2 regions of the Paenibacillus sp. S33 genome follow, and region 2 is predicted to be linked to the other one. Evidence: riboswitches for the same ligand, from Rfam matches in the RefSeq annotation. Region 2 holds a riboswitch; the other holds the start of a gene.

Region 1 (16,526 bases), 4.0 Mb from region 2:
CGTCTCATTCGTACTTCCAGTCGTTACTGGAGGTTGGAGTCAAGGTATATGAATATGAAAAGGGGTTCCTCCACTCCAAGCTCCTCATCATTGACGGGGAAGTTGCGACGATCGGGACAGCCAATATGGATATGCGTAGCTTTCATTTGAATTTTGAAGTTAACGCTCTGTTAATTCAAACGCACAGTGTGCAGCAGATGGTAACAGACTACGAACGAGACTTGCACTCTGCCAGTCTGATTGTACGTGAAGAATTCATGAAAAAACGTCTGTTCAAACGTTTGATGGAATCGCTCGCGCGGCTGCTTTCACCGCTGCTGTAAGCATAAACGAATTCACTACAGCAGTATCCCGTAGTTAAAATGTAGTAAAGCCTAAAATATCCTGTAGACGGTATATAATATCTTTCCAAAATGTTGAATGATCCTCGTAAGCTGCTAGATCCAAACTGTATTCAGCCCCCTGATTATTCCATAGCTTATCAAAATAGGCCGCAACCTGTCGGGTCAGCTTGCTGTCCGCCGGAGCGGCCACCCACAATTCATTTTCCAGATTCAAATCATCCAGATTACGGGGGGTCAGATTGGTAGAGCCACCCCAAATGATATGCTCTCCTTGCGCCTTGGCGATATAAATCAGTTTGGTATGGAACTGCTCATGGGTGGTATGATACCAGCGAATTTGAATGTTCCCGCCCGATTTATCGGACAACTCCTGGGCAACCGGACGATTGGGGATGCCGATTTTTTCCTGACCAAACGCGTTTTGATTGGGGTCCAGCAGCAATTGGATGTTTACACCGCGGGCAGAGGCATCCAGCAGGCTGTTCAATACTTTGCGGTCAGCCAAATAAAACATGCCCATATGAATGCTGTCACCTTTCTTCGTCTGCGCAATGCCATCCAGAACTGAGGTGTACACCTTGCCCTCAGTTAGATACTTGATCCGATAGCTGTCCTTACTCGATGGAACTTTGGGTTCGGCCTGTGGTGTATAGGCAGGAAGCTGTCCACCGCCCGAAAAGTCCAACACTGCCTGCTCTGTTTGTAAAATGTCTCCGATGATAGGCCCCTTCACCTCCAGCGCTACATTGGAGTGATAGGCGCTCGCGTCGTGCACGTTGCCTGTAGAAATGAGCGCTGTCTGTTCGTTGGCAACCAATTTTCGGTGATTGGCCTTGACGTTCAACAGCTTAAGATAGGAGCGAGCCGTAACATCAGGTCCGTCACTGGCCATCAGGTTGGGAATCCAACCTGTGCCCTGCTGCCCGAACCATTGGAAAAAGGTACGCCACACTGCCGAATAGATGGGGGTGGAGTCCCGCAACGGGTCTACATCGGTCTGCACGACTTGAATCCCTGCTCGCTTCATATTCTCCAACAAAGGATTGGGGGCAGAATTGTAGTTGGTATTGACTTCATCTGTAATGAAAAAGATAGGCATATCCGGATGAGCTTTCTTTTTGGCAATAAGATGATCGGTCATTTGTGCGCTGACTTGGGGGAAGTGCTGACCTTTATGCTTATAGTCATTGAACAGAAACAGGTCGATGACAATAAATTGTTGGGCTTCATCAATGATCCCGAGCATACGATTCAAAATTTGACCTTCATGCTGTGCAGTGCTTCCATCCCCGGTGGGATAGGTCAAATCTGTCCAGAAGTTTACCTCATGGGTCGAATACTCCTGACTCTCATAAGAGACGAACGGAGGCAATGGTTTATGGGTCTGATACAGCATGACGGCAATCAGCCAGAGGATAAGTACCAGAATGGCAATGTTAAAAGCCCGACCCTTTTTCTCAGTTTTTCTTTGATATTCCGGCACAGAATGCAGCGGATCACGTGTAGTCATATGACGATCAACTCCTCAATTGAATGCTGCATTCCATTTTATCGTGCCGGAACATGCAGTTTTATGATGGGATACTGTCAAGTTATTAACGCAAGTGTGCAGGATTGACGCGGATACTAAATGGAATGAATTGGAGGATGTTTTACTATTTGTTGAGGACATATGTCCTTTATAGGAAGTCTGCCCTATAATTTAATATATAGAAAAGTCATTTACATGGGGAGAATAACGATTTATGAGAGGAATCTTGTTTGCTTTTCTGGGAGGGGCGTGCATTACGCTACAGGGGGTAGCGAATACACGGATTAGTCAGGATATCGGTACATGGCAGGCGGCCACTGTTACTCAGCTAATAGGCTTTATTTTGGCAGCATTAGTCTGGATGTTTACAAGGGATGGCAATATGGCTGAACTGAAACAGGTAAAGCCGATGTATCTTTGGGGCGGTGCCTTTGCAGCAATTATTATATTTAGTGAAGTCACGGCAATCCAACATATTGGGGTTACGTTCACGATCTCGGCGTTGTTGATTGCGCAGTTGTGTTTAACCTTCCTGGTAGATATTAAGGGATGGTTCGGTATAGTGAAGCAAAAGATGAAGCTGCCACAATTTATAGGTATTGGTATGATGATCGCGGGTGTAATTATTCTGAAGCTTTAAAATAGAAATTTAACATGTAAAGAAAGCTTAGAATGTAGAGATTGAAGGTGAGCTTAGGAATGAGAGAAATTCAGGATCAAGAGCAGCTAAAATATTTTTTGCAGCTGCATGAGTTGGAATCCATACTCTACGAGCCACTACATCCTTATTTGTCGTTGCATCGTTTGGAGCAAGGGGAAAAGCTCTGTTTACAGGGGGACCCCATCGAGCATCTATATATACTGGTGCAGGGCAAGGTCAAGATTTATACCAGCTCTACAGAAGGGAAAACCCTGATCCTTTGCTTCAAAACACCGATCGAGGTTATAGGAGATGTTGAATATATTCGGAGTAGTCACGTCATCAACACAGTAGAGGCAGTGTCTCCGATCTATGTGATCGGTATTCACCACCAATGGATGAACAAATACGGCAGAGACTATGCTCCTTTGCTGCAATTTCTATTGGATATTGTCACGCGAAAGTTTTGCCTGGACTCCGACTTTTCCAGTTTCAATCTCATGTATCCGGTGGAAGTCAGGCTGGCGAGCTACCTGCTATCGGTTTCTTTTGACGAATCGAATACGGCTTTTCATGAGGAATTACGTGCATCCAGTCTGGTAGATGTGGCGAATTTGATCGGAACCAGCTATAGACATCTCAACCGTATTATTCGCAAAATGATTGAAGATGGATGGGTTGAACGGACAAAAGGCTACATTGTCATTCGGGACAGAAAAGGTTTGAGTGAACTGGCAGGACATAATATTTATGAATCATTGTAATATAGGCATTTATGAAAGCGGAAGAATATCAAGGATCATCAAGGGAGAGTTAACATATGTTATTAGGAATTGTATTGGCGATTATCGCAGGTGCCTTGGTCAGTCTGCAAACGATATTCAATAATAAGGTGAATGAACGGACAGGATCGTGGGCTACAACAACATTGGTGCTGGGAACAGGGTTCGTGGCTTCCTTACTCGGAAGTCTTATTTTTGAAGGGAAAAATACATTTACTTTACAGCATATGCAGCCGTGGTACTGGTTCAGTGGCATGATTGGTGTCGGTGTTGTGTTCTGTCTGGTGCAAGGAATGAAGCGACTTGGCCCGACCTATGCGATCTCCATAGTATTGACGGCGCAATTAGGCACGGCCCTGTTGTGGGATTCGTTAGGATGGCTGGGATTAGAAAAGATTCCGTTTACCTTTAACAAGTTGATCGGAGTATTGGTCATTATCGGTGGTATTCTGGTATTCAAATTTGGACATGGGCGTACGAAGGAACAAGCGGAAAGCATTTCATCTATACCTGATTCGATGAAGGGATGAGGAGAGTGTATGACCTTTATCTTGCTGGGATAGGGATCGTCCTTTCGAGTAGGCATTTTGCAGAAAAGCGGCAGCTCAATTAGGAGCGGCTTTTCTGTAGAGTTTCCGAAATAACTGGTTTATTGCGAATTTTGAACATGACCTATGGGTAAGAAAAAATGTTCACGATCGTGTATATATTTTTCCATCCATGATACAATGAAAGTATCTTAAAATAGCCACTTTAAGGGCTGCGATATTGGATATAAGAGACGATAAATAGATCGGTTACCGTGTTCGGGAACGGTCTTATTTGTGCTTCTTGAACTTGATGAAATAACAGAGTGACTTTGGATGAGGTGGGACATAGATGAGTAGTACGGAGAATATAAAGGGAGCATCTGACGGTTTTAACAGATCTGGCTCTTTGTTGCCTGCCGCGCGGACAGGCGAACGGAAGATTGAGCACGTCCGCCTTTGTTTGCAAGAAGATGTAGCCGGACATGGCATCACCAGTGGGCTGGAGCGATATGCCTTTAAGCACTGCGCTCTGCCGGAGTTGCATTTTGACGAGGTTCGTCTGGATAGTACTTTTTTAGGACGAGCTGTACGAACACCGCTGCTTATTAGCTCCATGACAGGCGGCAGCGCCGAGACAGGAGCGATTAATAAGCGATTAGCAGAGACAGCAGAGAGACGCGGCTGGGCATTGGGGGTCGGTTCGGTACGGGCTGCGGTGGAAAGGGAAGAACTGGCTTCAACCTTTGCGGTTCGCCGTCTGGCACCCAGTATCCCGATCCTTGCCAATCTGGGTGCGGTGCAGCTGAACTACGGATTTGGCGTGGACGATTGTCGCCGTGCAGTGGAAATTGCCGGAGCAGATATGTTGGTGCTGCATTTGAACGGATTGCAGGAGATTTTTCAACCTGAAGGGAATTTGGATTTTAGCGGTTTGCTTAAGCGCATTGAGGAGTTGTGTCGTCAGCTTTCAGTGCCTGTAGGAGTGAAGGAAGTAGGTTGGGGCATAGATGGCGAGACGGCATCGAGACTGTATGATGCGGGTGCAGCCTTTATAGATGTCGCTGGCGCAGGTGGGACAAGCTGGAGCCAAGTGGAGAAATTTCGCAATCCTGATCCTGTGCGTCGCGCGGCGGCGGAGGCGTTTGCGGATTGGGGCAACTCGACCGCTGATTGCATCGTGGAAGTCAGAGCCGCTCAGCCACATAGTGCTCTGATCGGCAGCGGTGGACTGAGAGACGGTGTCGATGCAGCGAAGGCGCTTGCTTTGGGAGCTGACATGGCAGGCTTCGGGCGTTCTTTGCTCGGTTCTGCGGTTGCCTCTAGTGAAGCGCTGGAGGCACGTTTGGAGCAGGTCGAACTGGAACTCCGCACGGTTATGTTTGGTATTGGGGTAGATGGAATAGAAGGACTCAAAGATACGACTCGACTAAGAAAGAAGGTAAACGGATGAGCGGACTTATTACATTGGTTCCGATGAATGCGGAGCAATATGATCGATTTGAACAACGCTCGCTTGCCGACTATGCGGATGAGAAAATCCAAGCAGGTACATGGACGGTAGAAGAAGCACCAGAACGTGCGGCAGAAAGTTTTGCTCGATACCTGCCACAGAGACTAGACACACCTCATGCTCACCTGTATATGTTGATGTTTTCCGATGCCGGGGAGCAGAGTCAGGAGGAAGCTGGCTACATCTGGTTCAATATTACGGACGGCGTGCAAGGAAAAGAAGCTTTTCTACTGGATATTCTTGTATACGATTCATACCAGGGGAGGGGTCTAGGCACGCTTGCGATGAAGGCTTTGGAACAGGAGGCTCGCAGGCTGGGAGCTGTACGCATCGGTTTGCATGTATTTGGGCATAATGAGCGAGCTTTGCATGTATATCGCAAGTCGGGCTATCGGATTACAGATATCCAGATGAGCAAAGAAATCTAAATAGGGATATAGCAATATCCTGAATTTCATAACCGTATGCTTGCCGCGTGTATAGGTTCTCATATATAATGTGGGTTGGTAAACTAACGGATGGCATAACGCATATTTTATATAAACGGGAGTTGTTCTGATTATGGCTTTAAAAGCGGGGATTGTGGGCTTGCCGAACGTGGGCAAATCAACACTTTTTAACGCAATAACGCAGGCGGGTGCGGAATCCGCAAACTATCCATTTTGTACGATTGACCCCAATGTAGGCGTCGTTGAAGTACCAGACGAGCGGCTGGATAAGCTGACCGAACTGGTTGTGCCGAATAAAACGGTGCCAACGGCATTTGAATTTGTTGATATTGCAGGACTTGTGCGCGGTGCGAGCAAGGGCGAGGGTCTGGGTAACAAGTTTTTGGCTCATATTCGTGAAGTGGATGCGATTGTACATGTGGTACGTTGCTTTGAAGATGAGAACATTACCCATGTGGACGGCAAGATTGACCCGATCAGCGACATTCAGACCATTAATTTGGAACTGATTCTGGCGGATATCGAAAGTGTAGACAAGCGTATTGAACGTTCCCGCAAAAACATGAAGGGTGGCAACAAGCAGTACACCCAAGAGGTAGAAGTGCTGGAGCGGATCAAGGAATCGCTGTATGCTGATAAACCTGCGCGTAGCTTAGAATTGTCGGATGAAGAACGGTTGATTGTACGCGATCTTCATTTGCTTACGATGAAGCCTGTACTCTACGCAGCTAATGTTAGCGAAGATGGCGTAACGGAAGCGGATAGCAATCCATATGTGCAAAAGGTACGCGATTTTGCCGTGGCGGAAAATGCAGAAGTGGTGCCGATCAGCGCCAAGGTAGAATCTGAAATTGCTGAGCTTGAAGGCGAAGACAAGGCGATGTTCCTCGAGGAGCTGGGATTGGCTGAATCCGGATTGAACCGTCTGATTAAAGCAGCATATCGCTTGTTGGGTCTGTATACGTATTTCACAGCAGGTGTGCAGGAAGTACGCGCTTGGACGATTCACAAAGGAACGAAGGCACCGGGTGCTGCGGGCGTAATTCATACGGATTTTGAACGCGGATTTATTCGTGCCGAGGTTGTATCCTACAACGATTTGGTCGCTGCTGGTTCGATGAACGGGGCTAAGGAACGTGGTCAGCTTCGTCTGGAAGGTAAGGAATATGTAGTGCAGGACGGAGACGTTATGCATTTCCGTTTTAATGTTTAATATATAATTTCCAGAATACAATACCTGATTCGGATATATAAAAGACGATGACTTCATGTATGTGTGTTCTGAAAGGTGCTAGATTACGTGGTCGCTGCCTATATTAGGGCGGCGACTTTTTTATTGTATTGCTGTTGTGTGGATTTTTGCAAAATCCTAAATTAGTCAGTATTTCTTGTAGCTAATTCATGAATTAGTTGGTATAATAAAGAGCTGTAGCCAGTGGAATTGAAGCTGGTTTCATATTAATTTAACTGAAGAGGTGAATCGCTTGTTGGACCGATTGCAATCATTGGCGGACCGCTACGATAAACTGAGCGAACTGCTCTGCGATCCGGATGTAGCGAACGATAGCAAAAAACTTAGAGATTATTCCAAAGAACAGTCTGATTTACAGCCTGCTTATGAAGCATATACCGAATATAAAAATGTCGTTGAAGAGCTGGAAGCTGCAAAAACCATGCAGGGTGAAAAGCTGGACGACGAGATGCGTGAAATGGTCAAAATGGAGATTGAAGAACTGAGTGTTCGCAAGCGGGAGTTGGATGAAAAAATCCGTATTTTGCTGCTGCCAAAGGACCCGAATGATGATAAGAACGTTATTATTGAGATTCGTGGTGCAGCAGGTGGTGACGAAGCGGCACTGTTCGCAGCTGACTTGTATCGGATGTATACTCGTTATGCCGATACTCAAGGCTGGCGTGTAGAGCTGATGGACGCGAACATGAATGATCTCGGGGGCTTTAAAGAGGTTATTTTCATGATTAACGGTCGTGGTGCATACAGCAAGATGAAATTCGAAAGCGGCGCACACCGCGTACAGCGGATTCCGACGACGGAATCAGGTGGGCGTATTCATACGTCGACATCTACAGTATCCGTTATGCCTGAGGCCGAAGAAGTGGATATTGAAATTTCAGATAAGGATATTCGCGTGGATACGTTCTGTTCCAGCGGTGCGGGCGGGCAGTCCGTTAATACGACCAAGTCGGCGGTGCGTGTAACGCATATGCCAACAGGTATTATGGCAACCTGTCAGGACGGAAAATCCCAGAACTCCAATAAGGAGAAGGCGCTGCAAGTTTTGCGTGCCCGTATTTCGGATATGTTGCGTCAGGAAGAGGAAGCCAAATATGCAGGCGAGCGTAAGAGTAAAGTAGGTACTGGAGACCGCAGTGAGCGTATACGTACCTACAATTTCCCGCAAAGCCGTGTAACGGATCATCGTATTGGCCTAACTATGCATAAGTTGGACCAGGTGATGAACGGGGAGATCGAAGAAATCGTATCGGCGCTCACGATTGCAGAGCAGGCTGATTTGATGGAACAAGAGGTTTAAGTTTTGGGGAACGAGCGCGATTGTGTGTATCGGATGTCGCCGGAACGGAACATGAGTGTCAGAGAAGCCTTAGTTGAGGCTTCTTCTTTTTTAGGAAGCTGTGGCGTTCTGGAGCCGCAGCATAATGCCCGTTTGCTGCTGGAGCATGTGCTCGGGTTGGAAGGTACGGCGTTTTACGCCGCTCTGGGTGATCCGTTCCCTTCCACCGCCAAGGAGGCGTGGGAACGGATCATAGCCCGCAAAGCTGCGGGTGAACCGGCGCAGTATATTATCGGACGGCAGGAATTTTATGGCCGCTCGTTCATGGTTTCGCCGTCGGTGCTGATCCCACGCCCCGAGACAGAACTGCTCGTCGAGGCGATACTCCAGCACGGCGATCGTCTGTGGCCAAGCGGCGCTCCGCAGGCGCTCGACATCGGCGCGGGCAGCGGTGCGATTGCCGTGACGCTGGCGGCTGAGCGACCGAGCTGGCGCGTGGCGGCAGGGGATATTTCGGCTGCCGCGTTAAAAGTAGCGGTTCATAACGCCGCTGCGAACGGCGCAGCCGTAGAATTCCGCGAGGGCGATCTGCTGGCGCCGTTCGCGGGAACGGCGGTGGACATTCTCGTGTCTAACCCGCCGTACATCCCGGCTGCTGACATCGCTGGCTTACAGCCGGAGGTCCGCGACCATGAGCCGCGGATGGCGTTGGATGGTGGTCCTGACGGGCTCGGCCCGTATCGGGCAATGCTGGAGCAGCTCGGACTCCTTCAGGCTCCGCCCCGGCTAATCGGGTTTGAATTGGGGATGGGACAGGCCAGAGACGTGGCTGACCTGCTGGAACAGGCGGGTCATTGGAAGAACATTATAATCGTTCCTGACCTTGCTGGGATCGAACGACATGTCCTAGGTGTCTCGGAGTAGTGCTGCATTTTCTTTTTGCGAGTCTTTCCTTTAGAATAAGAGGGGTATGACCGAGAAACGGCTCAGGGGGAAATCATGCTTCAGAAATTGAAAAAAATTGACGGTCCGGTTATCTTTATTCTGATTTTGCTCATGGCGATTAGTATTGTAACAGTATACAGCGCAGGTAGAGCTCCTACGAACCTGCCTGATCACGGCAACGATTACCAGAGGATGATTGGGTATTATATATTGGGTTTTGTGGCGATCTTGGGTTTAGCGATGGTCGATTTTCGGATATTCATTAAAAAAGCCCTGTACGTATATGGGGGCGGAATATTCCTGTTGGGTCTCGGATTTTTTGGCGGGACGGTTAACAACTCTCAGGGCTTTTTGAAAATTGGTGGCTTGAATCTTCAGCCTGCTGAAGTATTCAAGCTGGTCCTTATCATTTTTCTGACTTATATGCTGATCAAAAAGCGCAAGAGCAAGCTGTATTTTATTCAGGATGTTCTTCCAGTCGCTCTGGTGAGCTTTGTCCCGTTTGCCATGGTTATGGCACAAAATGACTTGGGTAATGCGCTCGGTTACATTGTCATCGTCATTGGTATGCTATGGATTGGTAATGTGAAGGCATCTCATGCGTTGATCGGATTCATCGTATTTGCAGTCGCCGTTGGCGGCGGGATCAAGGCTTATATTTCGTTTCACGATGAGATTGATTCCTTTATGAAGGGAATTGGCCGTAGTCACTGGGTTGAGCGTTTGGACCCTTGGTTGGTACCGGAAGAGGCAACCGCGAAGGCGTCTTATCATACCAAAAATGCCAAGCTGGCGATAGCCTCTGGCGGGATGATTGGCAAGGGCTTTTTGCAAGGAACCTCGGTACAGTCCGGGCGTGTTCCTTATACGTACGCGGATTCTATTTTTGTGGTCGTAGCGGAGGAATTTGGCTTTGTAGGCTCTTCAGTGCTGCTATTGTTATATTTTATTTTGATTCACCGCATGATCCTGATTTCGCTGGAATGCCGGGATCGCGCCGGACCGTATATTATTGTCGGGATTGTGTCCATGTTGCTGTACCAGATTTTTGAGAACATTGGTGCGTTTCTGGGCATTATGCCGCTTACGGGGATTACGCTCCCGTTCATAAGTTATGGTGGTACCTCGTTGCTTATTAACATGGCTAGTATCGGCTTGGTTATGAGTATTAAGGTGCACGGCCAAGAGCTGGAGGACGATCTGCCGCAGCCTTCCAGAGTAAGCTTGACGAAGGCGAAAAAAGCCTAGTGCAGGTGGATTTGGCTTGAAACTGATTGGTATTTGTGTGAGTTGAAACGGTGCAACCAGAGAGTCCAGATTGTGAAATCTGGGCTTTTTTATATGCCTCGGTGAGGGTCAGAAGCTTGGTGTAGCATGATTTGAGGGTGTATTGAAGAAAATCTGTAAAGTGTTCCTGAATCTTTTACAAGATTCATAGGTTTAGACTCTCCCAAACCGGACAGACTGATAGACATGATAGAGTTTGGGTTTGGGGGAGACGAAGATGAGAAATTGGATCAAGCAAGCTGCAATGATACTATTTTGTATTTCGATATTAATGATGTCTTGGGAAGGTCAAAAGACGGATGCTGCTATGACCACTGGAACAAGAGGAACCTTAGCATCAGGAGTAGCTACAACAGGGCTGAATGTGATTCCACATGACTCCATTCGACTGCGTATTTTGGCCAACTCGGATCGTCCGGAGGATCAGCTGGTTAAACGCGAAATACGGGACGCTATTGTACAGCAGATGAATGCCTGGGTGGGTGAGCTGGAAAACCCGCAAAGCTTAGATCAAGCTAGATCATTGATTGGTGCTCATTTACCTGAAATTGACCGTTTGGTAGGTACGGAACTGGCTCGTCGCGGCATTGCATATGATCATCAGGTGGAACTGGCGAGCGTACCTTTCCCGACGAAAATGTACGGTGGTCTGGTCTACCCAGCAGGGAATTATGAAGCGCTTCGGGTTACGCTGGGGCAAGGAAAAGGGCAAAATTGGTGGTGCGTGCTGTTTCCTCCGCTGTGCTTTATTGATGCAGGCAGCGGGGAAGCAGCGGCACAAACGGTATCAGCAAAAACGGATCACGGAGAAAGTCGGACGAATGCCGCTGACAAGGAGCCGGAAGTACGTTTTTTTCTGTGGGATGCACTTGCGGGACTGTGTAGCTGGGTGAGTGGCTTGTTTGCCTAAACGTTGAATAGTGTAAGTTTCCCCATATGCTATAATGGAGCTTACGATAGATATACACATGGCAGAGCCAAATAAACTGATCTTTCAAAGTAGCCTTAGAGGATCAAGCGAAATCACTGGCCTGTATATGACAATAAGATATGGGATGATCTGATATGAGTGATAAATCGAATCAAATGCAAGACTTGCGCGGAGATTTTGTGCAAAAGGAAAAATCGGAGCAAAAGCTGGACGAACAGGAAAATTGCGAGCTGAAGCAGGCATTGAGGTCTTCCCATACCCAATGGTGGGATGTAAGATGTTTGGTTCCTGTGAGCAACATTGACGGGGATGTTTCTGACGAAGTTTGGGCTGAACAGACTCGGATTGCGGCGGAAAAGGGCATACGGGAGGCCGGCGTACTCCTCCAAGCTGGAGAGACGGTAGCCTTTCCTACGGAGACCGTGTACGGCCTGGGAGCCGATGCTCGTAGTACAAAAGCGGTGGAGGCGGTATTCGCTGCCAAAGGACGTCCCTCCGATAACCCGCTCATTGTACATATTTCTGATGCTGATCAATTAGAGGGTATGGTAGCAGAAATAAACGATACAGCCCGAGCGCTGATGAATATGTTCTGGCCGGGACCGCTGACTCTCGTATTGCCGGTAGTGCCGCAGGCACTGTCATCGCGTGTGACAGCCGGGCTGGATACAGTCGGTGTACGCATGCCGGATCATCCGATAGCGCTTCGTTTGATCGCTGAAGCGGGTTGTCCACTGGCTGCGCCAAGCGCCAACCGGTCGGGAAGGCCCAGTCCCACCCTTGCACAGCATGTGCGAGAGGATCTGGAGGGCCGCATCGGCGGCATTTTGGACGGAGGTCCCACGGGGGTGGGGCTGGAGTCCACGGTGGTGCAGGCGGGTGACGACGGAACCGTCACCATCCTGCGCCCCGGCGGCGTGACGGCTGAGCAGCTCGCTGCGGTTGCTCGCGCCGTCGTGCTGGACCCGGCGTTGACTGTTACGCCCGGGGAAGACGCGGACAGCCCAGCGCCGCGCTCGCCGGGCATGAAGTACACGCACTACGCGCCGCGAGGCCGCTTGAGCGTGGTACAAGGCCCGTCGTCCGTTGAGGTGACGGGCTGGATTCGCGCCGCGCTGGCGGAGGCTTCCGCGCGCGGGGAGCGCACGGCAGTGCTCGCGTTCGACGAGCATGCCGCCGGCTACGCCGGAGAGCGCGTCTATACGCTAGGCAAGCTGGACGCGCTCCATGAGGCGGCGCAGCGCCTGTACGGCGTGCTGCGCCGCTGCGACGAGGACGGCGTCACCTACATTTTGGCGGAATCCTGTCCGCCGAAGGGATTAGGAGACGCCGTCATGAACCGCCTGCTTAAAGCGGCAGGTCACCGAATCGTCCGCTTGTAGCTTCTGTCGAATCAGAGCCTCTTATATTAAATTTTCCTCCCTCCTCGTCTCGGTATTGGGTACTTCCAGTACATGCTTGTACTGATTTGCCCCTTGTCCGCATAACGTGTACAAGAACAGACGGATAATGGAGGGATGGAGTATGCTGGCAGCCTCTGCCCATGCCGGGCAGGTTGTAACGATTCTAATCATGGCGGTAGCGCTAGGAATGGATGCGTTATCGCTGGGCGTAGGGATCGGCATGAAGGGGATACGCCTGCGAGACGTGCTGCGCATCAGTACTGTCATTGGCTTTTTTCACATTCTGATGCCATTACTGGGAATGTTCACAGGCCATTATATGAGTTCTTTATTAGGTCATGTGACGGCCTACTTCGCAGGGGGTCTACTCATCCTTTTGGGCGGGCATATGGTGTATAATTCCTTTAAAGGGGACGGCGTACAGGTATTGGATCATCGTTCGCCTTTAGGCCTTTTGCTGTTTGCACTTGGGGTGAGCGTTGACTCATTTTCTGTAGGAGTGTCACTAGGTATGTTCCAGAGTGATCTGGTGCTGTCCGTTCTGGCGTTTGGTTTTTGCGGGGGAGCAATGGCGATGCTGGGCCTGCTGCTGGGTCGCAAGGTCAGCCGTAATCTAGGAGATTATGGGGAAGCAGTGGGGGGTGCCATTTTGTTGGCATTCGGCTTTATGTTTATGTTTTGATTTTAGCGTAGACAGTGTAAAATAAGTGCAGGGTTATAGTAAAGGATTAGGATTATAGTAATCCTCTGTTTATATATTTTTTTAACATACGGGGGGTGAAAACGTTGAAGAATATCTTATTCGTATGCACAGGGAATACCTGTCGCAGTCCAATGGCTGAAGGGATGCTGCGTAAGTTGGCTGCTGAGCAGGGGCTAGAACTGGAAGTGCGTTCTGCGGGAGTAGCCGCGATGGAAGGCACGCCGATATCCCGACATGCAGAGGCGGTTCTACGTGATCACGATATATCCGATCAGATCACTTCAACCCCTTTGAGCGACGGGCTTGCCGGGTGGGCGCATCTGATCTTAACCTTGACGCAAGGACATAAACAGCACGTCATTCAGCGCTTTCCCCAAACGGCGGGCAAAGTATTTACGCTTAAGGAATATGTGGAGAACCGGGATGAGGTGTTGAATGATGTACAGGAGTTGGATGGGTTATATGCTTCACAGCAGTTGATGGCTTCACTCGGACAAGAGCTATCGGCGCAGGAGCGTGAACGAATGATTGAATTACACCAACGGATTCCGGGCTTTGATATTTCAGATCCGTTTGGCGGTTCGCGAGAAGACTACGATGTCACAGCTGCGGAAATCCGTACGGCGCTGCATAAGCTGCTGGACAAGCTAAAGGCTTCTTCCGAATAAAATTGGTATTACTCATCTGTTTTGTACGGAATCTGTTGATTTTCGGCGGCTAATCCGTTAAGATAAGGTGGAAAAATGAGAATCCGATGTAACTGGCGACAAAAGTGGGATTAACCACGATGGAGCATCGGATATACGGCCGGTCGCCTGGGCAAAAGAGCAATTCCACATAGGTGTGGACTGCTCTTTTTTTCATATACAAGTTGAGCCAGATTGTTAGCTGAGAGTTGATTCCTTTAAAGGTTCTTCCATTTTTTCTGCTCGAAATCTGAAACATCGGCTATAATATAGTCAGATTGTGATCAGGAGAGAGTGTGTTGAACTTGGGGCATGAGACCGTGCCTAGTCTCTGAGAGGCTGTTCAACCAAAGGAGGTTCCAATAGTGGGACAATTGGATCATGAGATTTCGCTAGAAGCACAGACCACTTCTGTTGTGCGGGAAATCGCAGAAGCAGCCAGTCTCAAGGCTGGCCGCCTGCTGGTTATTGGCGTTAGCACAAGTGAAGTGGCTGGAAGTCGGATTGGTACGGCGGGAGCGCTCGATGTGGCTCAGCAACTGTTGTCTGGAGTAGAGTCCGTTCGCAGGGAGTATGGCTTTGATGTGGCGTTTCAATGCTGTGAGCATTTGAACCGAGCGCTGGTCGTTGAACGGGCTGTGCTGGAGCGACTGGGACTGACGGAGGTTGCAGCTGTTCCTGTTCGTACAGCAGGAGGCTCTATGGCCACCGTCGCCTATCGTTCTATGAGTGACGCGTGTTTGGCGGCGAACGTGCAGGCCCATGCCGGGATAGACATCGGCGAAACGCTGATTGGCATGCATCTGCGATCCATTGCTGTTCCATTTCGCCCAAGTCTTCGCTGGATTGGCGAAGCACGTGTGACAGCGGCATTCACCCGTCCTCCACTTATTGGTGGACAACGGGCAGTGTATAGTCTGGAGCAAGAAGTCGGCGGAAACTGCGATTAGCATTTGGCATGGCGGCATGTTTGTACTAATCTTTTTTGCATTGATGATGAGGTACCCAACAGAGGAGCAGGCGTTTGCTTGTATACCCAACAATTGACTATGGAGAGGGAGTAATCAATCATGATGGAACACCTGCGTAAAAGTGACCCGGCAGTGATGGAAGCAATGGGACTTGAACTGAAACGACAACGCCACAATATCGAGCTAATCGCATCCGAGAACATTGTCAGTGAAGCAGTAATGGAAGCCATGGGCTCCGTGCTGACGAATAAATATGCTGAAGGTTATCCGAACAAACGCTACTATGGTGGCTGTGAACATGTAGATATCGTTGAAGACATCGCACGTGACCGCGCAAAAGAATTGTTCGGCGCCGAGCATGCTAACGTGCAGCCTCACTCTGGAGCACAAGCCAACATGGCGGTGTATCTGGCAGCTCTCAAACCTGGAGATACTGTACTGGGTATGAATTTGGCGCATGGTGGCCATTTAACACACGGAAGTCCGGTTAACGCTTCCGGCTTGTTGTATAACTTTGCTGCTTACGGTGTACGCGAAGACAACTTCCGCATCGACTACGATGAAGTGCGCAAGGCAGCCTTTAAGCACCGCCCTCGTCTGATTGTAGCTGGCGCGAGTGCATATCCGCGTACTATTGATTTTGAAGCTTTTGCTTCCATTGCCAATGATGTAGGCGCTCTGTTTATGGTGGATATGGCACATATCGCGGGTCTCGTGGCAGCGGGAATTCACCCAAGTCCAGTTCCGCATGCCCAATTTGTAACAACAACGACACACAAAACACTGCGTGGTCCGCGTGGGGGTCTGATTCTGACTCGCAAAGCATGGGCGCAAGCGATTGATAAAGCTATTTTCCCTGGTACTCAAGGGGGGCCACTGATGCATGTGATCGCGTCCAAAGCGGTTGCTTTGGGTGAAGCGCTCCAGCCATCGTTCAAAACCTATGCGCAAAACGTAGTTCGCAACGCACAGGTGCTGGCTGAAACACTGCTGGCTGAGGGGATTAACATTGTATCCGGTGGTACGGATAACCATCTGATGCTGTTGGATACGCGCAATTTGAATATCACAGGTAAAGAAGCAGAGCATGTATTGGATTCGGTGGGCATCACAGTCAATAAAAATGCGATTCCTTTTGACCCGACCAGTCCATTCGTAACAAGCGGAATTCGTATTGGTACACCTGCTGCAACATCTCGTGGTATGGATGAAGAGGCTATGGTCAAAATCGGTAAAATCATTGCTGAAACCCTTAAAAACCCGAAAGATGATACTGTATTGTC
Region 2 (16,526 bases):
ATACCGCCGTCAGAGAAAATTCGTCCGTCTCCATCGCAGCTTGAATAAACCTCTCTGTTATCCAGTTGGTTCCAACAATACCAAAACGCATCACAGTATCCCATCCTTCCCGTGAGTCATTACAATTCATATGTACCTATTCTCGCATTCCAGCCTAAACTTGTCCACTATACCGATATTCATATCTCATGCCTCAACATGTTCATTCGACAAAAAAAGACTGTAGCCTATCAGCATAATTTATACTGATTGTACCACAGTCCCTGTCATTTATTTGGGGTTATATCTCTATTTTTTTGATATCACTTTTCCTACTTCTTCCAAAATGGCATCCATGGAAGCTGGGTCGTGTACATCATACTCATCAATGTTCAGACGCAGTACAGGACAGGCATCAAATTCGTTGATCCAATTGGAATATCTGCGATGCATTTGCTCCCAATAGGATCGCTCGGTCTGGATCTCCATCTCGCGACCACGCTCCTCAATCCGACTCAGTATGGAAGGCAAGCTGCCTTCCAAATAGATCAACACATCAGGGTGTGGGAAAAACGGTGTCATCACCATCGCCTCAAACAGGCTAGTATACGTTTCATAATCGGTAGGGTTCATCGTTCCCTGATCGGCATGCATTTTCGCAAAAATGCCTGTGTCCTCATAAATAGAACGATCCTGTACAAAACCTCCACCAGACAAGAAAATATTCTTTTGTTCCTTGAAGCGTTCCGCGAGAAAATAAATTTGCAAATGAAAGCTCCATCTTTCGAAATCGTGGTAAAATTTCTCCAGATAGGGATTATGATCAACCTGCTCCAAAGAGGTTTTAAAACCAAGACGTCCGGCCAAAGCACCAGTCAGCGTAGATTTGCCTACACCCACTGTGCCCGCTACCGTAATCAGGGCACTCGCAGGAATGTTGTAATTATTCACTATATAAGCTCCTTTACATCGGAAACAATTTGTTTAAATTGTGCCTGATTTTCTACAAAATCAATTTCATTCCCGTTCACGGTCAATATACGAGGGGAAGGGGACTGTTCAGCGAGAAACTGCATGCCTTTATCATAATCTATGATCAATTGCTCCAGATAGGCGGGGTCCATCTCCTGTTCAAAAGAGCGTGCACGCTTGCGAATTCTCCCCAGCAAGGTATCCAAATCTGCTCTAATATAAATGATAATGTCCGGCTTAGGCATATCATCTGTGAGCAAATGATAGATTTGACGATATTTTTCGAGCTTCACACCCTTAAGCGTACGTTCGGCAAAAATTAAATTCTTGTAGATATGGTAATCAGAAATAACGGGCTGAGCTTTCTCGATATATTGCAAACCAGTATCCTCCAGCTGCTTGTACCGATTGCAGAGAAAGAACATTTCCAGCTGAAAACTCCACTCATCTATATTTTGATAAAATTTATCGAGAAATGGGTTCTCCTCGACAATCTCTTTGATCATCGGCAAATGTAGCTCGGTTGAAAGCATCGAAGCTAACGTCGTTTTACCTGCTCCGATTGGCCCTTCAACGGCTATAAATGGGGCTTGTTTCATGGGGTTCTGCTCCTCCTTGTACTCCAGTCCATCCTGTGGACAACTATCCTATTGTATCACAAGGTAGTACGCTAAAGGCATACCAAATCTATGGATAAAACAAAAAAAACAGAGCGCTACATTTTGCTTCATAGCGTCCCTGTTTCTCATTTAAACCAACCTTTTTCGTTAAAACGTGTAATTGCCTCAATCCGGTTACTGACACCCAGCTTATCGAGAATGACTGAAATATAATTGCGCACCGTCCCTGTCGTTAAATACAGTTCACCAGCAATCTCTTTTGTGTTCTTTCCGTCAGCGATGAGCGCTAAAACGGTCTTTTCACGCTCTGTTAGCGGGTTGACTTCGGCATAAGCATCATCGACCAGTTCCGGGGCATAGATACGCCGACCTGCCATAATACTTCGAATAGAGGAAGCCAGCTCTTCACTGGGACTGTCCTTGAGCAGATAACCGTGTGTCCCCGCCTTGATCGCTCGTTCAAAATACCCGGGGCGAGCAAACGTAGTTAAAATCAGCACCTTGCAGTTCAAGCCTTTGAGTTCCTCAGCCGCATCCAATCCGCTCTTGATCGGCATTTCGATGTCCATAATGCATATATCGGGCTGATGCAGCTTCACCAGCTCTAAAGCTTCTTCCCCGTTGCTTGCTTTTCCGACTACTTTCATGTCCTCTTCCAAGTCCAGCAGGGAGGCTAGAGCACCCAGCAGCATACGCTGGTCCTCCGCGATGACAATTCGAATCATGGCCCCACCTCCTCATTCGGCTTTTCAGTGATATTGGGCACTTTAATGACCAAGGTCGTTCCCTGATCTGAACGCAGCTCCATACATCCGTTCACGAATTCGAGCCTTTCTTTCATACCTTTCAGGCCGTTTCCACGAAAGGTTCCATTTTCTCTCGTAATACCGACTCCATTATCCTGAATCCGAAGGGTTAATTCCTTACGAGACGGCTCAATGGTGATGGAACAAGCGGTGGCTCCACTGTGCTTAACCACATTTGTCACTGCTTCCTTCATACACATACTAAGGACATTTTCATTCATTAATGATGTATGCTCCAGCTTCGGGTCGCCCTCTAGAGTCAATTCAATGTGAGCAGCCTTTAAAATCTGCCGAATACGTAGCAGTTCATCCTCTAGTCGCATACCGCGCATTTGAGTAACCATTTCCCGCACCTCTTTTAGTGCGCTTCTCGCCGTGAGACGAACATCGTTAATTTCAGCATGAGCCCGCTCCGGGTACTGATCCATCAGTTTGCCCGCCAAATCGCTCTTCAGCCCAATGAGTGACAGCTTCTGACCTAAGGTATCGTGCAGATCACGCGCAATTCTTTGCCGTTCCTCCAGCTTAATCAATTCCGATATTTTCTTATTGGCATCTTCTAATTGGACTTGGAGCCGATCGCTTTTGTTGCGATTAAAATTCGTAATTGGAAGGAGAATCACACCGATCAGATTGAGCAGGATAAAAGGAATCTGTTTAATAAAAACGGGATTCTGAGAAACAAAACCGTAATTGATCAATCCAATCGTAATAACCATTAAAATAATATACAGCGTCGTAAATGCAGCCTTACTTTTAATATTACCGATCAGATAGGCGATAAATATGGAAAAATACATATAGCTAAACAGCAGTGTCATGGTAATCGATATGGCAATTTGTACACTGGTCCAAAAGTATATGAGCCAGCCTTTCGAGACAAAAGCCAATACATAACATGCAAAAAACACCAAAATAATAGCAGTACCCAGAATAATATGACTTGTAGATGAAGAGCTAAAGTAGTAAAAGGGCAGGATATAAAAGACGACCCACACATAAGGGCTAAGTCCAGTATTTCTTTGAAAAATCTGATACCATTTTTGCATCCTGCCACCCTCTTCTACTTCACTTGACTTATATCTCTTATCATATCATACCAAGTTTTGTACAACGTTATTTTCTTTCTGTGCTTACAACAGGTGTAGGGATGGGTTTCGTGACTGCAACACGTTTGCTGAGGAGCGGCTTCACTTGTTTAAAGGTCAAAAAGGTTTTCGTATTTTCATCCCAAAGGCGGAACTTCAAAGATTGCAGACTGCTACTCACTGTGATCGTGGTTGCTTTTTGAAGTAACGGTGTCGCTTCATGCGCTTTTTCCAAATTATAATTTGGCACTTTGGGACTCAAGTGATGAACGTGGTGAAATCCGATATTCCCCGTAATCCATTGCAATACTTTAGGAAGCTTGTAGTAAGAACTGCCTTCTACGGCTGCATTAATATAACTCCACTCTTCATCGTGCTCAAAATACGAATCCTCAAATTGATGTTGTACATAGAACAACCAGATGCCCAACATACCGGATACAAAAAAGATAGGTGCCTGTACGAGAAGGAAGGCCTGCCATCCAATAGCCCAGCACAACAGTGCATACAATGCAACGATGGATATATTCGTCACATGAGTGTTCATTTTTTCCTTGCGTTTGGCTGTCTTGATATTAAAGCGATAGGAAATCAAAAAAGTATAGATCGGACCTAGTCCGAACATAACCCAAGGATTTCGATATATGCGATAGGCCAGCCGTGTCCATGTGGAAGCCTCTGTGTACTCTTCTACCGTGAGCACCCACATGTCACCTGTGCCTCTTTTATCCAGATTACTGCTGGTTGCATGGTGGATCGCATGACTATTTTTCCATTGATGATAAGGACAGAGCGTAATAATACCTGTAATCGTTCCCACAATGTCGTTCAGCTTGCGGCTTTTGAAGAAGGATTGATGACCACAATCATGAAAAATAATAAACGTCCGTACCACAAACCCCGATGCAACAATGGCAATGGGAAGCGTCAGCCAGTACGAAACCGACAGGCTAAGATAAGCAGCATACCACAATAGGATCAGTGGACCCAAAGTATTGATGAGTTGCAGAACGCTGGATTTCGTGTTTATTTTCTCGTAGGGAGCCATATTTTTTTTCAATTGGGCTAATGGGAGTTGTGTCATACTCATTATGATCCTCCTTTAAAATGGCGCCTATACCTTGATCCTGTTAGGCGTACATGTTGATCTAATCTCAGTATAAGGTAAAGCCTCTAGGCGCTGTAGTCATAAACGTCAGCTCGGGTATATGACATTTGTCATATAGACAAGTAACACAACCCGTTTTCCAAATGTTCGCGGGTTTCTTTTCTGAGGATTATTTGTTAAAATATAAGACATAATAACGCTGTATGTGACTGGCGAAGTCAGTGGAATGAACCACGAGGGAGCATACAAAAAAAGCGTACCGTTCGCCTGGGAGAAGTATTTGCAGAGGATTCGTCTGTCTTGACGACCTTGTGCAAATACTTTTTTTCGTTTACAAGACCATGACACCCTGTTGATAAATCATGTGATAAATTCAGAGGAGGCTCGGACTATGGCTATTATCATGAAATCCAAAGAAGCAGCTGAGCAAGTGTATGCAACGATCCGTTCACAGGTAGAAGAAATGAAGCAGCAAGGACACCGTCCCCATCTGGCGACCCTATTGGTAGAAGGTGATCCGGCATCTGCCTACTATGCCCGGACCAAGCAAAAAATAGCGGAGAAGCTGGGTATCTCATTTCATCTCCATACTTTTGATCGTCATGTTAGCGAAACCGAGCTACTGCACCTGATCGGCAGTCTGAACGATGCATCCCATGTACATGGTATTATGCTGGAACTGCCGCTTCCCCAACATCTTTCCGCCTCCGTTATTAAACAATCCATCGCCCCCTACAAGGATATTGATGGGATTACACCTGATAACAAGCTGGCTACCGTAACAGGTGACGCCGGACTATATCCCGCAACACCTCAAGCCTGTATCGAGCTGCTCAAGCATTACGGTCACACATTGGCAGGCAAAAATGTCACTCTCGTGGGCATCGGACAGACAGTGGGACTTCCCCTTTTCCACATGTTGCAAAGAGAAAATGCCACCGTTACCGCCTGTCATGCAGGAACACGTGATATTGCAGAGCATCTGAGCCATGCAGACATTGCCTTCGTCGCAGTCGGATGCCCTGATGTGATTACACAGGATATGGTTCATCCCGGTCTGATTTTGGTAGATGCGGGAATTAATGAGACGCTAGAGGGAAAAATAGTGGGGGATGCCGCTTTAGACGTTGGGGAAAAGGTCCATGCCATTTCTCCGGTTCCCGGCGGTGTTGGCACCTTAACAACTGCGATTTTATACAAAAATCTGCTCAAAGCAATACATCTGCAACACTACTCCAGAGAGGTGGTCTATTCATGAGTGAACTGTCGTGGAATCATTCCATCGGGCATTTTCTAAAAGAGGCTGCAAGTGCAGCGCCTACCCCCGGTGGAGGAAGTGTATCCGCACTGGCTGCGGCACTAGGTGCGGCTATGACCTCCATGACCGCCAACCTTTCACAAGGAGAAAAATATGCGCATATCCATGAACAAATCACGGACGTCATTAACAGCATGGAAAGATTGTCTACACATTGTGAGGAACTAATGGTCGCAGACATCCAATCCTTTGAACAGTACATGACCGCGCTGCGTTTGCCCAAGGAAACGGACGAAGAAAAGCGCTATCGTACCCATTCCTTACAGACAGCGGTGATCGCTGCCATTGAGGTACCCATGCGCCTGCTGGAAGTATGCCGGGACGGATTGTCGCAAGCCTACAACATTGTGGAAATGTCCAATAAAAATGTGATTTCGGATCTTGGCATCGGCGCGATCCTGTTCGAAGCCGCCGCTCAATCTGCCCTGCTTACCGTCGACATTAACCTTGCTTCGCTGAAAGACTTGGATGTCAAATACTCCTATGAGACCAAGACAGCCGCACTCATCCGTGAAATCGGACAAATCAAAGAACAAACCTTGTTGATGGTGCGCAGTCGAATAGCGAATTAGTCTGCTCATAACCGTGTTTAACCTGTTCCAAAACATTTCTTCAAAAAAATAGCTGATTGGATACAAAAAGAAGATACTATTGAAATTACGACAAAATAGTAAATTAAAAACCAGTCCAAACATGATTCATGTTGGACTGGTTTTTAATGCTATATACTGCGTATAACATGCGAATTCCTATCTGTTTTGAGTAATTCATTACAACGCAGAATCTCACATCTATTGTTTAGCTTTATTCTCTTTTTCTCTTTCGACCAGCATATCCACGATCATATCAATTTGCCCGGTAATAGCGATTGGATCATAGCGATAATACGTATCAAAATCGTTAAAGAACACTCTATTGTTCTTCACCGCTGGAAGATTCCCCCACACAGCGGACGACTTTAGTTGTTTGAGCGCGTCACCCTTTTTCTCGGGGTCATACGTAGTCAGGAACATATAATCTGCGTCATACTGTGGCAATACCTCCATCGAAAGCTGCACCGTTTGTTCCTTGGAGTTCACTGTTTTCTTTGGCATATTCAGTTTAAGCGCATTGTATACAGCTTGGCCGCCGCGACCCGCATTGTCGCCAAAGATCCAAAGTGCGTGCTTGTCCGTCAGCTCATACAGACCGAAAGTTGCCTTTTCGTCAATCACACCTTCAAGACGTGCGCGACCTTCAGCGGCCTTTTTATCAAATGCAGCAATAAATTGCTCGGCCTTCTCCTTTTCCCCAGTGATATCACCGAACAGCTTGACCGTATCATAGATATTAGTCGTCGTACCATACGGAATGTACAGGGTAGGTGCGATTTTAGAAAGAGCCTCATAATTCGTATCCTTCATAACCACGATCAGATCGGGCTTGAGTTCCAGCGTCTTTTCCAAATTGGTCGGATCACCCACCTCTTTGGTTCCTTTTTCCTTCAGCAAATCGGTCAGAAAAGGATTTTGAAATGCAGTCGGCTCCACACCCACCACGTTAGCACCCACGGACAGCAATTCCCCGCCGTAAAAATCCGTTACAATGCGCTGTGGCTTAGCAGGAATTTGAATATCCCCTTTAACCGTTTTAAAGCTTCTAGTCTCTCCAGTAGTAGCCGACTCTTGCTTATCTTCGGAAGATGAAGCCGGATTACTTCCATTATTATTTCCGCCGCAAGCGCTGATGAATACAGACAATACAAGTAACATAGCTGTCATCATAAAATACGATTTTCTTTTCAACTGATTAGCCCCCTATATATTGTGGAGATGATCTCCAATACAGATGATAATGATTATCAATATCGTAAGAAATATATCAAGCGTTGTCCTTGCTGTCAACTAAAAAACGAACTTTGCATCATTTCACTTTAAAAAAAACAAAAGACCTGCCAAAAAATGATGGCCAGGTCTTGTTTCGTGGAGCCGTCTCAAAAACCTACACATTGGGGCTAGGCTGCTGAAGGCTGCTTTCTGATGATCGCTGTTTTGTTTTATATTCTTCTCCCCAATCCTTCATCAGGTTAATAATCGGGATCAGCGTTTTTCCAAATTCAGTTAGAGAGTATTCGACCTTAGGAGGAACCTGTTGGTAGACTTCACGGTGAACGACTCCGTCCTCTTCCAGCTCGCGCAATTGGAGTGTCAGCATACGCTGAGTAATTCCCGGACAGATCCGCCGAAAATCACTAAATCGCTTAGTCCCATACATGAGATGATATAGAATAATCCCTTTCCATTTGCCCCCAATCACGTCCAGCGTGAACTCAACTGGACACGCCTGATCATTTCCAGCGGTACATTCCCCAAAGCCGCCTTTCCGATTGCGCATAGGCTTTTCTCCTCCTTGGTATCATTTTATATACTACAGCACATTAATGTGCGTACTTCAAAAACGATCATGTATATTCTAATATTAAGCATGTCACTTGGTAAGCGTCAATTTTAATCACATCCATAAGGAGTGGAATAACGATGGAAACCTTAACTACTACTAAAGATCAAATCTTATCTGCATACGAGTTCAGACATGCAACGAAGGAATTTGATAGTCATAAGAAAATTAGCGATTCCGATTTTGATTTTATTCTTGAAACCGGTCGTTTATCTCCAAGCTCATTTGGCTTTGAACCTTGGAAATTTGTTGTCGTTCAGAGTAAAGCTATGCGTGAGAAGCTGCTGCCTTACTCTTGGGGGGCGCAAAAACAACTGCCAACAGCCAGCCATTTTGTACTCATCCTCTCTAGACTTCCTGAAGATATGGTAGCCTCCTCCGATTATATCAAGAGTATGATGGAGAACGTACAGCAATTACCCGCTGAAGTGATTCAAGGCAGAGAGAAAGTGTATGATGCCTTTCTAAAATCTGATTTTGGGCTGGAGGAAAATAAAAGAGCCTTGTTCGAGTGGGGCTGCCGACAAACCTACATCGCACTGGGTAACATGATGACTGCCGCAGCTCAAATCGGCATTGATTCCTGTCCTATCGAAGGTTTTAATAAACAGGAAATCGAACGCATCCTCTCCGAAGAAGGCATCATGGATGCCGAGCATTTCGGTATTTCCTGTATGGTGGCATTTGGATACCGTCTGAACGAGCCGCGCGGCAAAACCCGGCGATCTGTAGATCAGGTTATTGAATGGGTGTAAAACCTTTACTCTAAAACAAAGAGGCGTCCCACAGCCATTTCCATGGCTATGGGCGCCCCTTTTTCATAAAATCTCAAGTCTTATAAAAAATCTGTCATTCAAAATCCTTACTGGTAGTTTACTTCTTCTGCAAAGTAAATCTCCTTCAAACGATCCTTTACGCGCTGAATTTCATCTGCTGTTAACGGAGCTGTAGGATGCAGCTTGAAGTTCCTTCCAGTGACATAGCTTACATCCGTGTTCTTATCCAGATTATATGCCATCTTCGGAACCGGACTTCGGGTATAGTCAGTAAAGTCAATAATGGACCATGCTGCATCTCCATCCTCCTTGGATAAAATAATCCGCTGTGAGGCGTTTTCAGTCCACAAGTAACGCAGATTGGCTGGTGAATTATTGGAGTCCATAACTGCCTTAAAGCCTGAGCCTCTAAACATGAGCGAAAACTCCGTATGATCATTACTCAATCCAGCTACCGATTCATAAATCTGTTTCAGCCCGTCCACGCCCACAATCTCAACCTCACGGTCAACAGGGAAGTGATTCACAAAGTTCTCCCATATTTGAGACATGTTATGGTTTTTGGCAAGCCAGTTGACATCCAAAATAATGGACATGTAGTTTACTGTATTCAAACGTTGATACGGGTTATCTAAATACTGCTGCGCTATATACAGTTGTGGTGCCGCATCCGTTTCGGTCACATATGGATCGCCCGGATGGAGAGTCCAGCGTGAGGAATCTTTGGTATAACGTGATCCAATCGGATCAATCGTAATCGAGTTCATAAATACGATACCGCTATTATTTGTAAGCCCCTGTGCCGGAACAATCGGATTATCCTTATGGGACCAGTAAGGCATCAAAGGTGAACCCTCACCATACATGTTGTTCACATTATACTGTGTAGCCGACCAACCCATCGCTGAGGTGATCTTAAAATGATCCTTAAGCCATTGGGCCTGCTCAGGATTCACCGTAAAGCCAGTCAATGATTTAGGCAGATACTTCCGATATTGGTCTGTATCCATGCTTTCAAACACCGAAGGTGACCCTAACGAACCAGATTGGTGCAGCTCATTGAGTGCATTATAACGGTACATATACAACCACTCGTTCATCTGTGCTTCCCATTCAGGGAGACCAAACAGATTATTCGGATACCCATCCAAAATCCCGACTTCATCGCCATACTGATCCACATATTCCAAAACCTTTTTAAGCTGCGGACGATTTGATTCCACAAAAATAAATCTATTTTCCATGGCCCACGTCACTTTTACGTTGGGACCAAAGTGATCCATCAGCAATTGACGTGACTGCTCAATTTGCTCTATCGTGGTCGTACTGCCCGCATCTTTTCCCTGCAGCATCATAGAGATAGCAAAATATTGCTTTTTGCGTGCTCCTGGTACTACAGTTAACTCGGCATCGGATATGAAGTGAATTCCCTGAGAGGGTGACTCAACCTCAATCTTGAATGGAATGACAGAGTTCAATGCAGGTATCAGATGCAGATTGGCAATATGTCCATCCTCGTCAAATATCCCTCTGGAATCTTCAATCCGAAGCTTCAAGTCTGACGGCAATAGACCGGACGGTATGACCTCTCCCTTTGCATTTTGAAATACATAGGGCATGCTCCAGGCATTAGGGTCTAGAGTCGCCCCCTGTGAAATGGAGTACGTCGCCAAGTATACGGACCTGATTACACTCGGTTCCTCTACCGGAGGAGTCTTCCCTTTCACGATCAGCTTGGTCTGTGCTTTAAGCACCTGATGGGGTTTAGCAATGATGACTTCCATCTCTACAGGAATGTAATCATCAGCAGCAGGTATATTTTCGGAATGCGCAATTTTCCCATGTTCATCAAATACACCTAATGTATCACTAAATGTGTAAGTAACACTTGTGACGCTAACATCGGGAATGCTTACCAAGTGCCCTCTATTGTAGAGATCAAAGGACAGCTGATACGAAGGATACGTTTCTGGTTGATTTACCAACTCGGGCGCCTTGATTACGACCTCATCCACTAGAAAATCCGAAGAATGGTCCGGTGGTTCTGACGGAGTCACAGGTGGTGTCACTGGCGATATCACTGGTGGTTTGAGCCCAGGATCTGGTCGTACAACTGGCGGTTCCGGGTTCGGCTCAGTAGGTGTTACCGGAGATACCGGTGGATCGGGCCTTGGACTGTGGCTTTTAGGCTCTTCGATTTCCGGATTCGCACGCTGGTGACTAATTTCTGGCGCCAGGTCGACCACGATCTTCTTCGATTCCGGGTTACTGGCTGGCTGATTCGTCGCTGCAGTTCCATTTCCTAATGACTCCAGCAAACGCTTGGCACGTTCTCTTAGACCGTCGCCACCTAGCCATATCCGATACGCTACCAGTGTAGCATCCTGCCGTCTCACAGACTCTTTGGGATGGAAATAATGGTTCGTGTCCCCCTCGATCAGCTCCAAACGTTCCATCAGCCATACGCTCGTTTGTGCATAGTCTGATACATCAGACTGATCCACAAAACTGGATTTATTGGAAGCACGGGTATCTTCAGTGACACCGAAATACCTGGCATACCACACTGCCATATCCTGACGAGTCATATTGTGTTTTGCACCGAATAACTGATCACTAATTCCTTTGGTAATGTTCTCTGCTTGCAAGGTCTGCACATAGGGTAGAGCCCATGGTGACACATCACTAAAAGGAGCAACGCTTTTGTTAACCGAAGTTCGCTTTAACGTTTTAGCGAAAATACTCGCCCACTCCTGACGCGAAATAAAATGTACAGGTCGAAAACTACCATCCTGATAACCCGTAACATACCCTTGAGCAGCCATGGCTTCAATTGCATCGGCTGCATATGAATGTTCAATATCGTTAAAGGCCCTGTTTGCAAAAACAGGCACAGTATGTATACAGAACAACCAAACAGCCAGTATAGCAGTGATGTACTGCCTAATTTGTTTTAACTTTTTTTCATATTTCATATTATTTTGGATTCTTGCACCTCCTTTACAATATAGCATCAGGTTACTTGCACCTGGACTTCTGTGTGAATTTTGAAAATTATTTCTTTTGTTTTCAAACGAATTTCATTTCAATTAACACCAAACTGTATATACTTGAATTATCGGAATAATATCCCTAGGATTGAATAAAGACAGCAAAAAAAGTAGTTTTAGATTACAGTTCCATCCGTAAAATTGTCATTATTTTAAAGGCATATATCCCGATCTTTTAAAATGGTTTTCATTGGGAATTAACATTTACAGCATTTTTTCAATATTTAATTTCCTAATGCAAGCATCACAATAAAAAAGATAACATCATGTATAAAGCACCCTACACAATGTTATCTCTTCTTTTGTTTTTATTGGCTATCTCCATCATCAGTTGATTCTTTGTTCCCAGTACCCTTAAAAACATAATAATAACCTTCTGAAATCCCATCTTGCGGATAAGCTGTAGGATCTTCGCTGGTTACTTGACCTACAAGCTCCCGATTGTTAAACGTGTGAGGACCTTCCTCTATTAACGCTTCAGCAGACATCCCACTGATAAGTCTTACGGTACTGGACCAGAATGTAACTAAATATATATCGTTAGCATTAAATTGAAAGCGTCCTTCACTGGGTGTCCCCTCATAAAACAGCTCAGACAAAGAAGCCGCTTCTGACCCTCTCATAAAAATTTGAATATCACTAGTTCCATTCCATCTATGAGGAATTCCGCCTCTAGGATTTATATACTCTACAACCTCAGGCTCTTGATCGCGAAGAAAATCAGTAACTGTAAATTTGTACACATCATCCGTTATACTCTCGATTACAACTCCAGTTGTTTTGCCCGTTTTATAGCCGCTGAAATCTCCATACACATTTGGGGTTTGGCTTAAAGCTGCAAAAAACCTTTCCTGATCCATATATTCGACTCTTCCAGGTACTGTAGTCAATCTATATGTCTTGACCTCAGTCCCCTTGTACTTATCCCAAGTATATTCTGTAGCTGCATAAGATACTCCACCGTTCCAGCCCACAGATGCCACCATGAGAATACCTATCATCAATAATAATGGCCATTTTTTCAACAACATACCCTCAACCTCTTTCTCCAAATACACTCAAATCATTATTAGCATTATAGCTTTTCAATAATTCTATTAACAGTTAAATATTAGAAAAATATAAATTCAAATATAAACACTTGGACATGAAACGTATGCGCCTTCTCTCTTGTGGCTTGGTCTGCAGTATTGCTCACAGTAGCATCATACTGGCCTGTCTCGTATTCCGGTTGCAGATTCACCTTCACTTTGCTTCTTGAAGTCACCGCATGCGCTCTTTACCTATTAGCGCCTCACTTTAATATTTGCTGTAGTTGTTATGATCTCTTCCTTTTTATCACTCGCATACCCAGACACCTACGAGGACTTATACAAAGTCTCACAATTTTTTCTAGGGTTTATATTTTTATTTTCTGGAATTGCAGAGCTTAAGGCTAACCGAAAGAGTATAGCAATAATCAACTTCTCCATTTTCGTTCTCACTTTTTTTGTATTTGTATTTACACTTGTAGTGCGAACAGGATAACCACACGGTTCTATACCTCAGTAACAACCCTTCCGTAGCCCCTCCCTCGTCATGTAAAAGAAAAGCCGAGCGAACTCAGGATCATCTGAATTGCGCTCGGCAAGTGTTACGTATTTAGCAATCTTTTAGTTTTCCTCTAATTCTTCAATTCTCTGCCGCTTTCCTATACCAAAGACAAAATATCCAACAACGACGATCGCCATGAATGTTGCTCCGACAATCAACGACAAGCGTGTGTCTGGATTAAACCACATTCCAACGATCACAAGCAACAAAAAGACAATGGTGATGTAATTACTGATCGGAAAAAAACGAGACTTAAAGGTGTGATCCTTCATTTCGTCCTTCCACTTTTTCCTGAATTTAAATTGACTGATGGCTAATGCAAACCACGGTACCATGCCTGGAAGAACACTGGCGCTGTAAATATACAGAAACAGTTTGGAATCAGGCATTAAATAGTTAAATAACACCCCTACCAGCAGCAAGGAAATGGTCGTTATTATACTATTTCTAGGGACGCCGCTTGGAGAAACTTTCCCAAAGAACTTAGGAGCTTGTCCGTTCTTAGCCAGTGTATATAACATTCTGCCCGCACTGTAAATACCACTGTTACATCCAGACATCGCAGCTGTAAGTACAACAAAGTTAATGATACCCGCGGCAGCCACAATTCCTACCTTGGCAAAAGTCAGAACAAATGGGCTGCCGATCTCGCCTATTTGGTTCCAAGGATAAATCGTAACAATGACAAAGATTGCACCCACGTAGAAAATCAAAATACGCCAGATGATGTTTTTAATGGCTTTTCGCAGTGTCATCTTCGGATTTTCAGCTTCACCTGCCGTAATACCTACCATCTCTATCCCTTGGTAAGCCGCTGTTACAATGCAGAGTGCAAATAGAAACCCTTTCAAACCACCTGCAAAGAAGCCTCCCTGGCTGTACAGATTGGATAGACCTATCGGTTGTCCACCATTACCGAGTCCAAAGAAGATCATCCCTGTACCCACTACTAGCATGAAGATAATGGCGACAATTTTAATCATCGCAAACCAAAACTCAAATTCCCCATAAAATTTCACAGCCGCCAAATTGGCCAATGCAATAATAATTACACCTGCCAAAGCCGGCAACCATTGCGGGATATCTGGGAACCAGTAGCCCACATATACCCCAATCGCAGTGACTTCTGCCATCCCTACGGTAACCCATAAAAACCAATAGCTCCAGGCGGTCAAGAAACCGGCTAAAGGGCTGATATATTTATGAGCAAATGTAGCGAATGAGCCTGTCACCGGTTCAAGAATCAGCATTTCCCCCATGATCCGCATGACAAAAAACATAATAATCCCAGCTAAGAGATAAGCCAACAGCACTGAGGGACCTGCCCATTTTATCGTACTTGCTGACCCCATAAACAAACCGACGCCAATCGTACCTCCAAGCGCAATCAACTCAACGTGCCGTGGCTTTAGCCCTCTCGTTAATTGTTTCGATTCCAAAAGAACGCTCCCCTTCGTATATGTTCATCATCAAACGCTAATGATCCGGAAAACTGTCCTCAAACATTATTAATTTTTCAGACTGACGTGGTCGTGAGTGAACGACTACAAAGTAGTTCCACGATTCGTAAATATACAAGGAAACCACGTCCTATTTACCGTCCAAACCTTACTGTTTCTAAGACCGAGTCCGTAGCATTAGATGCATTGTATGACAAAAAACGCCTAAATACAACTGCTAATTAGCAGACATTTTTAGGCATGAAATGGAAAGGAAGGCTATTCATATTTTCTGAACAATGGTCAATTTAATGCAATGCATTAGAGTGCTAAACATACATATTTTTTCAATGATAAATATCACGATATTAAGCCTATTTGAAATCTGTATTCAAATACAGTGGAAAACATGAAATCCGAATGAAAGAGCAACATTTCAAACATTGCCTTGTGATATAACTAGGCATGAATTCCAAACAAGGAGATGAAGATCAGAGTTTTGAACCCACTTATTCAATGATGAATGAATATGTATTTATTTGAGATTTTTTATAAAATTTTTTTGATCCTTGGTAAACATATAGCCACGTCGTTCGTAGAACCTGTGAGCCTGTATCCGACTTGGATGAGATAACAGTTTGATCCCGGAAAATCCATGGGACTTCCCCCACTGTTCAAATTTCCTAAACATTTTTTTCTTTCACTTTTAAAATGCCTCCTTTTTTCATCATACGATGCTTGATGTTGAATCATTAATCCTCGCAATCATACCCGTTAAAACACTTCAGCATCTCGATGAACGCTTCAAGTTTAGAATCCTCCCATGTTGAAATTCGTTGATAAAACTCTTTTTCTTTTTCTTTTAAAGCTTCCAAGGCTTTTTCACGACCATTGGCTGTCAGGGATATCAACACTCCCCGACGATCCTCAGGATGAGTTTCACTTTTTACATAATCCAAGTGTTTAAGCTGAGTAACAAGCCGACTAACAGAGCTTCGATCCATAGCGGTGGATTCCGCCAAAAATGTAGCGCTTGCCGGACCGTATGACAGGAGACAACGTACAATCAGAAAAGCTGCAGGTTGTAATGATGGATCGAAAAGTGCCGCAGTTTTTACATTGAGTGCATGCGATGCGCTTATAAGTGCATTAAGTTGTTCACCCAGATTCAGTTCTAATTGCTCTCTTGTAGAATCTGGATGTTGAGTTTTATTATCCATATGTCTCCACCTTATTTGAATGAGTTCGAATATATATTTGACATATATCAATCAAAATACATATACTTGATATATATCAATCATATTTTCAACTTTGGTAAGTGTCAAGCAGAAGATCTAC

The links. A riboswitch is a leader RNA that binds a small molecule or an ion and turns the genes downstream of it on or off. The one in region 2 is predicted to bind ZMP and ZTP.
Region 1: another riboswitch for ZMP and ZTP. It lies ahead of ACWGXJ_RS22950 (TIGR01440 family protein); the one in region 2 lies ahead of ACWGXJ_RS04815 (bifunctional 5,10-methylenetetrahydrofolate dehydrogenase/5,10-methenyltetrahydrofolate cyclohydrolase).

Annotation. Positions count from the first base shown of each region.
Region 1 covers NZ_JBSIEZ010000001.1:5,060,060-5,076,585, reverse strand. The annotation lists gene cls (cardiolipin synthase) at 1-323, shown strand, start outside; gene ACWGXJ_RS23020 (phospholipase D family protein) at 358-1,854, opposite strand; gene ACWGXJ_RS23015 (DMT family transporter) at 2,090-2,515, shown strand; gene ACWGXJ_RS23010 (Crp/Fnr family transcriptional regulator) at 2,575-3,279, shown strand; gene ACWGXJ_RS23005 (DMT family transporter) at 3,336-3,827, shown strand; gene fni (type 2 isopentenyl-diphosphate Delta-isomerase) at 4,177-5,277, shown strand; gene ACWGXJ_RS22995 (GNAT family N-acetyltransferase) at 5,274-5,765, shown strand; gene ychF (redox-regulated ATPase YchF) at 5,899-6,999, shown strand; gene prfA (peptide chain release factor 1) at 7,271-8,338, shown strand; gene prmC (peptide chain release factor N(5)-glutamine methyltransferase) at 8,342-9,241, shown strand; gene ACWGXJ_RS22975 (FtsW/RodA/SpoVE family cell cycle protein) at 9,317-10,510, shown strand; gene spoIIR (stage II sporulation protein R) at 10,767-11,459, shown strand; gene ACWGXJ_RS22965 (L-threonylcarbamoyladenylate synthase) at 11,615-12,862, shown strand; gene ACWGXJ_RS22960 (manganese efflux pump MntP) at 13,005-13,565, shown strand; gene ACWGXJ_RS22955 (low molecular weight protein arginine phosphatase) at 13,670-14,254, shown strand; ZMP/ZTP riboswitch at 14,333-14,414, shown strand; gene ACWGXJ_RS22950 (TIGR01440 family protein) at 14,635-15,222, shown strand; gene ACWGXJ_RS22945 (serine hydroxymethyltransferase) at 15,343-16,526, shown strand, end outside.
Region 2 covers NZ_JBSIEZ010000001.1:1,018,324-1,034,849, reverse strand. The annotation lists gene ACWGXJ_RS04845 (Gfo/Idh/MocA family protein) at 1-91, opposite strand, end outside; gene ACWGXJ_RS04840 (deoxynucleoside kinase) at 289-930, opposite strand; gene ACWGXJ_RS04835 (deoxynucleoside kinase) at 930-1,550, opposite strand; gene ACWGXJ_RS04830 (response regulator transcription factor) at 1,697-2,296, opposite strand; gene ACWGXJ_RS04825 (sensor histidine kinase) at 2,293-3,426, opposite strand; gene ACWGXJ_RS04820 (fatty acid desaturase) at 3,494-4,555, opposite strand; ZMP/ZTP riboswitch at 4,769-4,853, shown strand; gene ACWGXJ_RS04815 (bifunctional 5,10-methylenetetrahydrofolate dehydrogenase/5,10-methenyltetrahydrofolate cyclohydrolase) at 4,965-5,831, shown strand; gene ACWGXJ_RS04810 (cyclodeaminase/cyclohydrolase family protein) at 5,828-6,463, shown strand; gene ACWGXJ_RS04805 (ABC transporter substrate-binding protein) at 6,683-7,675, opposite strand; gene ACWGXJ_RS04800 (winged helix-turn-helix transcriptional regulator) at 7,872-8,264, opposite strand; gene ACWGXJ_RS04795 (NAD(P)H-dependent oxidoreductase) at 8,408-9,082, shown strand; gene ACWGXJ_RS04790 (S-layer homology domain-containing protein) at 9,190-12,078, opposite strand; gene ACWGXJ_RS04785 (hypothetical protein) at 12,462-13,184, opposite strand; gene ACWGXJ_RS04780 (hypothetical protein) at 13,265-13,420, opposite strand; gene ACWGXJ_RS04775 (amino acid permease) at 13,806-15,185, opposite strand; partial or broken gene ACWGXJ_RS04770 (GNAT family N-acetyltransferase) at 15,721-15,864, opposite strand; gene ACWGXJ_RS04765 (MarR family winged helix-turn-helix transcriptional regulator) at 15,938-16,405, opposite strand.